Regions from separate parts of the Methylocystis heyeri genome, predicted to be linked through region 2. Evidence: riboswitches for the same ligand, from Rfam matches in the RefSeq annotation. Region 2 holds a riboswitch; the other holds the start of a gene.
The links. A riboswitch is a leader RNA that binds a small molecule or an ion and turns the genes downstream of it on or off. The one in region 2 is predicted to bind cobalamin.

Region 1: another riboswitch for cobalamin. It lies ahead of H2LOC_RS18790 (TonB-dependent siderophore receptor); the one in region 2 lies ahead of H2LOC_RS05990 (CbtB domain-containing protein).

What each region holds. Positions count from the first base shown of each region.
Region 1 is NZ_CP046052.1:4,170,008-4,175,615, reverse strand. It holds gene H2LOC_RS18795 (apolipoprotein A-IV repeat region-like domain-containing protein) at 1-1,764, shown strand, start outside; cobalamin riboswitch at 1,930-2,126, shown strand; gene H2LOC_RS18790 (TonB-dependent siderophore receptor) at 2,245-4,752, shown strand; gene H2LOC_RS18785 (hypothetical protein) at 4,865-5,416, shown strand; gene H2LOC_RS18780 (adenosylcobinamide amidohydrolase) at 5,480-5,608, shown strand, end outside.
Region 2 is NZ_CP046052.1:1,335,814-1,341,421, forward strand. It holds gene cobW (cobalamin biosynthesis protein CobW) at 1-809, opposite strand, end outside; gene H2LOC_RS05985 (CbtA family protein) at 932-1,603, opposite strand; gene H2LOC_RS05990 (CbtB domain-containing protein) at 1,610-1,801, opposite strand; cobalamin riboswitch at 1,832-2,026, opposite strand; gene H2LOC_RS05995 (cysteine rich repeat-containing protein) at 2,163-2,402, opposite strand; gene cobO (cob(I)yrinic acid a,c-diamide adenosyltransferase) at 2,582-3,196, shown strand; gene H2LOC_RS06005 (class I SAM-dependent methyltransferase) at 3,223-4,008, opposite strand; gene H2LOC_RS06010 (Nramp family divalent metal transporter) at 4,097-5,422, opposite strand; gene H2LOC_RS06015 (replicative DNA helicase) at 5,564-5,608, opposite strand, start outside.

The DNA of each region.
Region 1 (5,608 bases), 1.7 Mb from region 2:
GAAATTCACGAAACCCTCGCCGCCGCCCGGCGCGAGCTCGACGCCGCCCTGCACTCCAGGACGGGCGAACTGGGCCAGACCCTGACGCAGCATGTCGACGACATCAATTCTTCGCTCGACCGAAGGCTGGGGCAGATTCACGCGGTTCTGGGCGACCGCGGCGCGGATGTCACCCAGGAACTCTCGAGAGTGGGCGACCTCGTTTCTCAGGCCATCGACAACCGGACCGACACGCTCCTCGATCATCTCAACCGCAAGCGGGACGAACTCGTGGGCGCGATCGAACACTCCGCCAGCCTGCTGGCGGGCGCGTTGAACGAGGGCGCCCAGACCTCCGTCGCCACGCTCGTCTCCACCAACGAAAAGCTGCGCTCCGAACTCCCCGCGCTGCTCGAAAGCCTCGGGCGGACCAACAGCTCCCTGCAGCACATCATCGAACAGGCGGGGGGCAATTTCGCCAAGCTCGAAACCGAGCTCGGCGGACGGCTGGCGGAGTTCAAGAACGCGATCGAATCGGTCGCGAGCCAGATCGAGGCTCTCGACGCCGTGGCCGACAGCGCCGTGGGCGACGCCTCCGTCATCGTCGGCCAGATGGAAAGCCATCAGCGCTCGCTGGCGCAGAGCGCGGAGCAATTGTCGCGCAGCCAGGGCGCTCTGGACGCAGCCTTCGAGGCGCGGCGCGAGTCGCTGGCGACCCTGGTTTCGCTGATGGACCAGAAACAGGCCGAGTTCCAGGGCTCGCTGAGCGCTTTCACCGGAATGATGGACCAAAGCTTCCGCGAGGTCGAAACGCGGGCCGGAAACATCGGAGGCATGCTGAAGCAAACCGCGCAGGAAACGGCGCATGTCGTGGACGAAGGCTTCTCGGCGATCCGGTCGGCCGCGGAGACCGAGCGCGACCAGACGGCGGCTGCGTTGCGGTCGGCCTACGAACAGGCCAACGGCGAACTGAACGCGATCTTCTCCGAAGCCGCCGAAAGATTCGCCTCGGCCGTCACCGAGATTCGGGGTCTCGCGCAGGAAATCCACGACGAGATGGAAACCACGCGCGCCGAGGTGCGGCGCGGGGCCCAGGAGCTGCCGCGCGAAACCGCGGAACAGGCGGCGGCGCTGCGCCGCGTCGTGGGGGATCAGGTCAAGGCGCTCAACGAGCTGACCGACATCGTCGCCCGCTCCAGCCGGGTCTACGATATTTCCGAAACCGGCGCCGGCGGCGCGCGCCGTCCCTTTGAGCCGGCCGGACGCGGCGCCGAGACGGCGCGCGAAGCGAGCCGCCAAAGGCCGGCGGCCCCGGCCCCCTCGCCCGCCGCCCGCGCGCCGGGCCCCGGCGGCCAGGGCTGGCTGACCGATCTGCTGGCGCGCGCCTCCCAGGACGAGGCGGAGCCTGCACCGGCCAATCAGCGGCCGAACCAGGCGCAAGCTTCGGGCGCGCTCGACAATCTGACCCTCGATATCGCCCGCATGGTCGATAATGCGGCGGTGGCCGAATTGTGGAGGCGTTTCCAGAGAGGCGAGCGGCAGGGACTGCTCTCGCGCCGGCTCTATACGGCGCAAGGCCACCAGACCCTCGAGGAAATCCGCCGCAGATATCGCGCCGACGCGGACTTCCGCAACACCATCGACCAATACATCCGCAATTTCGACGAGCTGCTCAATGAAACGGGCCGCAACGATCGCGACGGCGCGCGGACGCTCGATCTCCTCACAGGCGAGGCGGGCAAGGTCTACACTATGCTGAACCACGCCGCAGGGCGGCTGGAATAAGGCTGCTCGAACGACGGAGTCGTCGGAAAAAGACACTCCAACCTCGAGTTTCGTGGCGACTTTCTCATCGACCGGGCGCCTCCGTCCGGTCGATGAGCGTTTTTTGGAACAGCCGCAGTTCGCATTTCCTTTTGCAAAGCAGCTTGACAGGGCGCCGCGCCTGCGTCCTTATTTGCGCTGATGGTTCCCCTCGGGGATCAAAAGGGAACCCGGTGCGCGCAACTTGCGCAATGCCGGGGCTGCCCCCGCAACTGTAAGCGGCGAGTCTAAGGGCCAGTAAGCCACTGGGGAGGCATCCCTGGGAAGGCGGTCCGAGGCGAAGACCCGTGAGCCAGGAGACCTGCCATCGTTCGTGGTCACGCGCGATAGCGTCGGGCGGGGTGCACCGAGGCGGTCCAAAACTGTCGTAGCGCGCTTTCAGCGCGAATATGACAGGCCAAGACCTTTCGCAGTGACGGCCCACGCCTGCTGCGAATTTCCATGCCCGAGAACTCCCCATCCGCGAAACGCGGATTTTGCGCCATCACGCGGCGTCGCCTGCCTATCCTGCCCTGTATCTTATCAGCCTCCCTGTCGCCCTCCGCCTATGGCCAGGAATGGCTTCCCGCGATCGAGGTGGATGCGCCCAAGCCGCTCCCTTCGGCCGCAAAGCCGATTGCCGACCCCTCGGCGGCCCCGGGCGGCTACGGCGCGGAAATCGGCCCCGGCAACAACGGCCAGCTCTGCGCCGGCGGAGTCTGCAACGATCCCAAATCCTATGCCGCGCCGATCCAATCGGTCGGGACCAAGGTCGACGCGCCGGTCATGGATACGCCGGTCGCGACCAAGATCGTCACGCATCAGATGCTGGAAGACCAGCAGGCCGTGACGCTCGATCAGGCGCTGCGCAATGTCGGCGGCGTCAACACAGCTGGCGGCGGTAACGCCGCGCTCGGAAATACCTTCACAAAGCTCAATATCCGAGGCTTCCCGACGCAGAATTATTTCCGCGACGGGTTCAGAATCGACAGCTTCGGGACCGCCTTCGCCGGCCCGGGCGGCGCCGAGCTGGCGAATGTCGAGAACATCGAAGTGCTGAAAGGTCCTGCCGCCGTCCTTTACGGCGCCGTGGAGCCCGGGGGCATCGTCAATCTCAACACCAGGCAGCCGCTGGATCGGCCCGCATATTCGGTCCAGCAGCAGATCGGCGGCTATGCCTCCTACCGGACCACTCTCGACGCCACCGGACCCCTAACTCCAGACAAGAGCATGCTTTACCGCGTCGTCGGATCGTACGAGAACGACGGGTCTTTCCGACAGTTCGACTACAGCAGGAATTGGATGGTCAACCCGACCTTCCGCTGGAACGTCGACGCCGACACCTGGATCAGGGTATCGGAGCAATACCAACGAAACAATCTGAACCAGGACCAGTATTTCATTCCCTATTACAACAACGTCATCCCGCTGTGGCTCGGGCGCAGCGTGAACTTCGGACCACCATCGCCCTACACGCAGGAGCAGAGCCTCACCGAGCTTACGTGGCGTCACGCCTTCGACAAGGACTGGTCGATCCAGCAGACCGCCTTCATGCAGCTCTTGCGCAACAACTGGCAGGATATCGGCGGCTCGACCAACATCCAAGATTGCATCACCAATCCACGGTACGTCGGTTCTTGCTATACACCCTCCAATTCGGTCCTACTGAATTATTCTTCTTATCCGTCCGACAACAGACAGGCGGAATATGCCACCACGGTCAATCTGGTTGGCCATTTCAATACCACCGAGCAGATCGGTCACGCCTTGCTGATCGGCGCCGATTACTACCGCTATAATTTCAGGGGCGTCAGTCAGGCGCCGGCCTATCCGGGAACGATCGCCCTCCTGGGCCCGCCGACCCGGCTTTCACCCCTGCCCTATGGACTGGCGCCGTCCAACGCCACGGAACAATACGCCGACAATCTCGGCGTCTATCTGCAGGATCAGATCAAGCTGCCCTATGGCTTCAACGTGCTGGGAGGGGCGCGCTACCAATATATCAACAGCCGGACGGGCGCCGCCGATACCTCGACCTGCGGGCTCTTTGCGTATCCCTGGACCGGCGTTCCCTGCAACTTCGACACGATCGCCAAAAGAGGCCAGTCCCTCGATCACAGGATCACGCCGCGCGCCGCGCTGCTGTGGCGGCCGCTCGAATGGATCAGCTTCTATGGTAGCTACTCGGAATCCTACAGCCCGAACTACAATGGCCAATTGGTCTACGGCACGGACCAACCGACGCCGCCGAGCGCCGGCGTGCAGGAGGAGGCGGGACTCAAGCTTTCATTGCTGAACGACAGGCTTCAAGTCACGGCCGACTATTATCATCTCGTCAAGACCAACATTCCCGTCGGCGTTCCGCACAATTTCAATTCCGTGCTGCTCATCGGCGAAGGACGATCACAGGGACCGGAACTCGAAATTCAGGGCGAGCCGCTGCCCGGCTGGAACGTGAATCTGGCCTACGCCAACATCGACGCCATTGCGACCAGGTCGATGCCCTTCAACGTCAATGTCGCACCCATTGGTTCGCCGCTACCCTTCGTTCCGCGCAACACGGGGACCCTCTCGTCGAGCTACGAATTCAGGGATGGCCAACTGAAAGGCTTGAAGCTCGGCGCGCGCTACGACTACACGGGCTATCTTCCGTTCCATCACTACGCCGACGACGGCTCCTACATCTATGGCTCGTCGGCGCCGAGCTACGGGCTGGTCGGGGTTTTTGGAACCTACGGGTTCAACTACGACAAATACAAAGTCACTCTGCAGCTCAACGTCGATAACCTCTTCGACAAAACCTACTTCACGACGGGCGGCCTGGTTCCGTCCTCCTTCGACGCCTTCAACCCCAACGGCTACGGGCAATTCTTCCAGCCGCTCACTCCGGGTTGGAGCATGCAGACATACAACTTCAACGTGATCGGCGCGCCGCGGACTTTCCGCGGCTCCATCAAAGTGGCGTTCTGAGCTGATGCGCGGCCTGCCGGAGCGCGAGCCAAATTCTCGTCGTCAACGCTCCACAGGCGCGGACGTCGAACAGAAAGGGTGGCGACGCCACCTCAACCGAAGGAGACCTGCCGTGACTGCATCAGACTTTTCTTCTCCTGTTTCCCGAACCACGCTATCGATCGCTGCGCTCGCCGTCATTGGCGCGCTGTTCACGCTCGGCTTCGCCTGCGCGGTTCCTCTGGCCGCTTTCGCGGCGATTTCCGCCATGTCCTTCGACCGCCGCACAGCGCTATTGGCGACCGGCGCCGCATGGCTCGCGAACCAGGCGGCGGGCTTTGCTTTCCTGCATTATCCGATCGACGGCGAAACGCTCGCCTGGGGCGCCGCGCTCGGCGCGATCGCCCTTATTTCCTGCGAAGCGGCGGGACTCGCAGCGCGTCGCATATCTGGCGTCGCCGGCCTCAGCGCTGCGTTCGTCGCGGCCTTCGTCGCCTATGAAGGCTCCCTGTTGCTGATCGATGCGGGACTGGGTTTGCTCGAACACGTCGACTTTCTCGGCGCGACTCGCATTCTGCTCATCAACGCCTGCGCCTTCGGCGGCTTGTCGGCTCTGAAGTCGATCGCCTCCTCGACGAGCCTGAGAAGAAAGCGCGCCTCGAGCCTCTCGGCGCGCCACGCCTGAAGAAAATTGCAAACATGCGGCGAGCCGGCCGCCGGCTCGTCGATCCTCACCCGGAAAACTTCAGTGCGCCAGCCCATAGGACTGCCATTCAGGCTCGACCTCGCGCCGCCTCTTCTCGTCGTCCGGTTCGACGAACCCGTCGATACGGTGGGATGGTCGATCCTCGCGCCCGGCTTCGGGTCCACGCGAGAA
Region 2 (5,608 bases):
CTCGCCACCAGCCCGGCAGCATCTTGCGCCGCGGCGATTTCCACGACGAAGCTTTCGAAATCCTCGTGGTCGTGCTCATCGAGCGCGTCATGATGCGACGGCCGATTGGCGAGATCGTCCTCGGCGGCGGCGGAAAGCCCGAGCGCAGCTCGCGAATCGACCGCGCCATGACGCGCGCGCAGCACCTTGACGCCGCGCGGCGTTCCATTGGCCAGGGTCGCCATCACCGCCGCGTCTTCATCGGCGTCGAGAAGATCTATCTTGTTGAGGACGATGAGATCGGCGCAGGCGAGCTGATCCTCGAATACTTCTTCGAGAGGATTGTCGTGGTCGATGGTCTCGGTCTGCGCGCGCTCCGCGGCGATGGCTTCGAGGTCGTCGGCGAAACGCCCCTCGGCTACGGCGCGGCCGTCGACGACCGCGATGACGCCGTCCACCGTCAGGCGCGAACGTATCGCCGGCCAGTCGAAAGCCTTGACCAGAGGCTTAGGCAGCGCGAGGCCCGAGGTCTCGATGATGATGTGCTCGGGCGGATTGTCATGCGCCAGCAACGCCTCGATCGCGGGTGCGAAATCGTCTGCGACGGTGCAGCAGAGGCATCCGTTGGCGAGCTCGACGATGTTTTCTTCCGGGCAATTCTCCACGCCGCAGGCGCGCAGGATTTCGCCATCGACGCCGACGTCGCCGAACTCGTTGATGATGAGCGCGAGGCGACGGTCCCGCGTCGTCTCCAGCAGATGGCGGATCAGTGTGGTCTTGCCGGCGCCGAGGAAGCCCGTGATGATCGTGGCGGGAATTTTCGCGCTCATTTTGCCTCTTTAGCGCCTTTTCCGCTGGAACGGCATCGTTCGAGCGGAAAGAAATCGCGCCACATCCTGGGGTTTGAGAGCATTCTGTCCGCAAAAGTCCGTCAACTTTTGCGGAATGCGCCCTAAGACGCCGTTCCACGCCCCCTTGCGGAAAACTCGCGCCATAGCACACCGACCACAAAGCCGGTCAGAATCCACATCGCAGCATGGACGGCCAGCGAAGACGCCGCAAAGCGCGCGGCGAGCTCCGCCGGAACCGTGCTTTGCGGAACGGCCGGCTTGGGCGCGCCGACGATATGGGGCGCAAGGATCAAGGCTGCGCCGAGCGACATGGCCGCCAGCTTTTCTGACCGGAACAACAGAAAAAGCCCTGCGCCGGTCGCGGCGGCGGCGCCGACCCACCAGATCTGCCGCATGACCACGTCGGTCTCGGCTGCTCCCGGCAATTGAGGCGCCAGCCCCAGCGCCGTGGCAAGCCCGGTGGAGGCGAATCCGCAGGCGGCCCAGGCGACTGCACGTCTCGGCTCGATGGCCTCGCCCGCCGCCAGCATCAGGCCGATCAGGACTAGGGCGTAGCCGGAGGCCGCTGCAACGTCGGCGACGCTGGTCGCCGCAGTGCGCTGAATGCCTTCCGCGGGCTTCCAGCCCTCGTCCGCCTCATGGCCGTGCTGCGCGGTCTCATAGACCTCCGCCGCGAGAATCAACGGCGTCGTGGTGACATGTTGCAGCGCCGCGATCGCAAGCCCTGCGACAAGCCCGGCGATTAGACCAATCGCCAGGACGCGCTGTATCACGCTGCTTTAGTGACAGGGAAAGGAAAGTGAATGACGCGTGTCGTGAGCGGCGTTATGGGCCGCCTCGGCGCCGGAGAAACCGGCGAAATAGACCAGGCCCGCGCCGACGAACAGGGCGACGAAAGCGGCTTTGATCGCTTCGATCCGCTTGGCGGAAACATGGAGGCCGGCGACGCTGGAAAGGTGAGAATGAATCATGATCGTCTCCCTGCCGCCCCACCGGCGGCGATAATTTCAGCTCTGACGGCAGGTCTCCTGGCTCCCGGGTCTTTGGAGTGCGCCGCCTTCCCGGAGAGCCGAAGCTCCAGTGGCTGATGGCGCGGCCTCTCCGGTCACAGTTGCGGGGGCAGCCGCGGGATTGGATCGCTCCTCACCGCGTTCCCTTTTCACTTCTTGCGAAGAACCGTCACAAAGGTCTTAGGCGCGTACAGAAGCTGCGTCAAACGAAAGCTGTTCGCGCTTCCGCCCTGGCCGGGCTCGGCCCGGCCATCCACGGCAGGCGCCGCGAACCGATGCGAGGCCGGAGTTGGAGCCGATGCGCACCGGCGGGAGGAGCCCCTTATTTTCCCATCTCCGATTTGATCTTCATCAGCGCCTCGGCGCAGCCGACGCTCATCTCTTCCTTATGCTCCTTGAGGCATTTGATGATCCGGCCGCCGCCCGGCTCGACCCCGGCGCAAAGCCTCTCGACATCCGCTTTGCAATATTTGATCAGAGCCTCGCGCGCCTCCTGCGCCCCTGCGGGCGAAACGAAATACGCCAAGGAAACAATCGCCAGCGCCAAATTTTTGACATTCATGGACGGCCCTCCCCTATTTGTCGGCCACGCTTGCGAGTTTACCCTGCGAAGCCGGTTCATCAAGCCGGATGCAGGAAAAGCAGTGCAATAAGGTGAAGGACCTTCACCCCATCGCTATGAAATAGAAATCGGCAATTGATACGGCGCGCAGCGTCGTCGAGCTATCGGGCGAACGACCCATGACGGATGAAGCAGCAGCACAGCGTCACCGCGCCAAAATGGAAAAGCGCAAGGCGGTCCAGGACGCCGAGGTGGCGAGCAAGCCGATCGACTCGAAAGGCCTGCTCATGGTCCACACCGGCCCCGGCAAGGGCAAATCGACCGCGGCTTTCGGCCTCGCGCTGCGGGCGCTCGGCCATGGCTGGAAAATCGGCGTGGTACAGTTCGGCAAGGGCGCGTGGCGGAGCGGCGAGCGCTCCATGCTGGAACGGCTCGGCGAGGATCTCGTCTCCTGGCACACGCTCGGCGAAGGGTTCACCTGGGAGACCCAAGACCGCGCCCGCGACGAGGCCGCGGCCCGCCGCGCCTGGGCCAAGACGCAGGAACTGATGGCGGACCCCGATATTCGTCTTCTGGTGCTCGACGAGCTGAACATAGCGCTACGATACGAGCACCTGCCGCTGGAGGAAGTGATCGCCGCGCTGCGGGCCCGGCGCGACGATCTGCATGTCGTCGTCACGGGCCGGAACGCCAAGCAGGAAATGCTCGACGCCGCCGACCTCGTGACCGAAATGACCCTGGTCAAGCACCATTTCGCCGGCGGCGTGAAGGCGCAGGAGGGGATCGAGTTTTAGCCTTTCGTTGAGGCGTCAGGCCCCACCTAAAACCGCCCCTCGAATGAAAACGGCTTCCTGCGCTTGCCGTCCAAAAGATGGACATGTTTGTTGAAGTCGGCGCGGCGGCGGTTGAACCCCTGCTCCCACCAGCCGTCGCCGAAGGGATCGAAGGTCGGAGCCGCGGTGCGCCGGAATATCGCGGTGGCGCCGATGCATTCGACCAGTTCGAACATGCGATCTTCCGCGATGAAATCGGCGAGGCGCCCGATGGTCGCGATGTGGATGTCGTCGAGAACGAGCAGCCCGTCCTGCTTCAGATGCGGGTAAAAATAATAATATTCGAGTTCGGGAAAAGGGAACCCGTGGGGCCCGTCGATCATGACGATATCATAAGGCTCGTGGCCTTTGAACAGGGGCAGCGTCGCCTGGGTCGGGCCGAACACGACGTCGACGGCCTCCATCCGGGTGGCCGGGCAATCCATGAAATAGCCGACGCTCGACGACGCGCCGGCGTCGCGGTCGTCGAGACAAAAGACCCGGTGCTTTTTGGAAATCCGGGAAAAGAAGATCGTCGACTTCCCACAGCCGGTTTCGACGGAGCTGACCTCCCCCTCGGGGAGCAGTTGCTCGATGCGCAGCAAGGTCCGCAAGGGCAGCGAACCCGCGCCATGGGCGAGCCCGGCGGATTTTTCATAGGCCGCGATTTCCGCCGCCAGATCGCCGTCCCTTTTCGCCTCGCTGCGGAAAGGCCCCGGCGCGCCGGTGAGCGGCAATTGCCAGAGATTGCGCTTGAGGCGGCTGTAGGTCCTTTGGACAAAATGCGGCAACATCCGGCTGAACGGGCTCCAGTTTCGCTTTTCCAATGCGACGGCAGACGTTGTTTAATAAGAGGGCGATAAAAGCAAGCAGCCCGGCGTTTCAGCCCGCAACCGCGTCATAGACGAGCTTGGCGTTGAGAACGACGATCGCGGCGGCGATGACTCCTGCGAGCATGGTGAGGAAGTGCGGCGCGACAAATTCGCCCATGACACGCCGCGACGAGGTGAACCAAAGCAGAGGCAGAACCGCGAAAGGCAAGGCGAGGCTCAGGACCACCTGACTCGCCACCAGAAGACGCCCTGTCGCCGATTCTCCATAGTAGAGCGTGATCGCCACCGCCGGCGCTATGGCTATCAGCCGCGTGACGAATCTTCGGGTCGCCGGCTTCAGGCGCAGGCGCAGGAAGCCTTCCATCACCACCTGCCCCGCGAGAGTGGCCGTGACCGTGGAATTCAGCCCGCAGGCGATCAGCGCCACGGCGAAAAGCGTCGACGCCATCGGCGCCCCGAGCAGAGGCGTTATAAGGCGGTAGGCCTCGCCGAGCTCGGCCACCTCCTTGTGTCCGCTGGCGAAAAACACCGAAGCCGCCAGCACCAGGATGGCGCCGTTGATCAGCAGCGCGAACAGCAGCGCAATGGTGCTGTCGATGACCGCGAAGCGGATCGCCTCGGATTTCTCCCCGCGGGAGGCGCCTACGGCTCTGGTCTGCACGATATAGGAGTGCAGAAAGAGATTATGCGGCATCACCGTGGCGCCCAGAATGCCGAGGCCCAGATAAAGCATCTCGGGATCGGAGAAAAATTCCGGGGTCGGGAGAAGACCTTTTGCGACATAGGCGAAATCGACATTCGCCATGGCGAGCTGCGCCGAGAAAGAAATCGCGATCAGCCCCAGAAGCGCGACGACGAAGAGTTCGATTTTACGAAAGCCGGCACGCTCGAAGGCGAGCACCAGAAAAGTGTCCAGCAGGGTGACGACGATGCCGCCGGCGAGCGGCAGGCCGAACAGCAGCTGCAGCCCGATCGCCGTGCCGATGATTTCCGCGAGGTCGGTGGCGAGAATGGCGGCCTCGGCCACCAGCCACAGCCCAACCCCGACCGGGCGGGGAAAATGCACCCGGCACGCCTGCGCGAGATCCAGCCCTGCGCCCAGGCCGAGCCTTGCGGCCAGGGCCTGCAGCACCACGGCCATGAGGCTGGAGAGCACCGCCACGAAGAGCAGCGCCGCGCCGTATTTGGACCCGCCCGCGAGCGCTGTCGCCCAATTGCCGGGGTCCATGTAGCCGGTGGCGACGAGATAGCCCGGCCCGAGAAAAACGAGTAGCCGGCGAAACGACGAGCCGCCGGGCGCAATCAGAATGGACCCTCGCAAGTCCCCCGGCTCGCGCGGGATCGAACAGGCTGGCGGCGGCGCGGCGGGCGTCATCAATTCCTCCAGAAAAGCGGGGCCTTTTAGCATCTGCGCCGAAAGCAGCGCAATGTGGCGGCTTGGCCGCGCCTTTCCGTCCCCCGCAACAATCGCGCCGCGCCCGCAGGCAAAAGCCGCCCCTGCCGGATGACGGCGCGTCTATCCGATCTGCGCGGGAAGCTGATCCTCTTCGGCAAGGTTCGA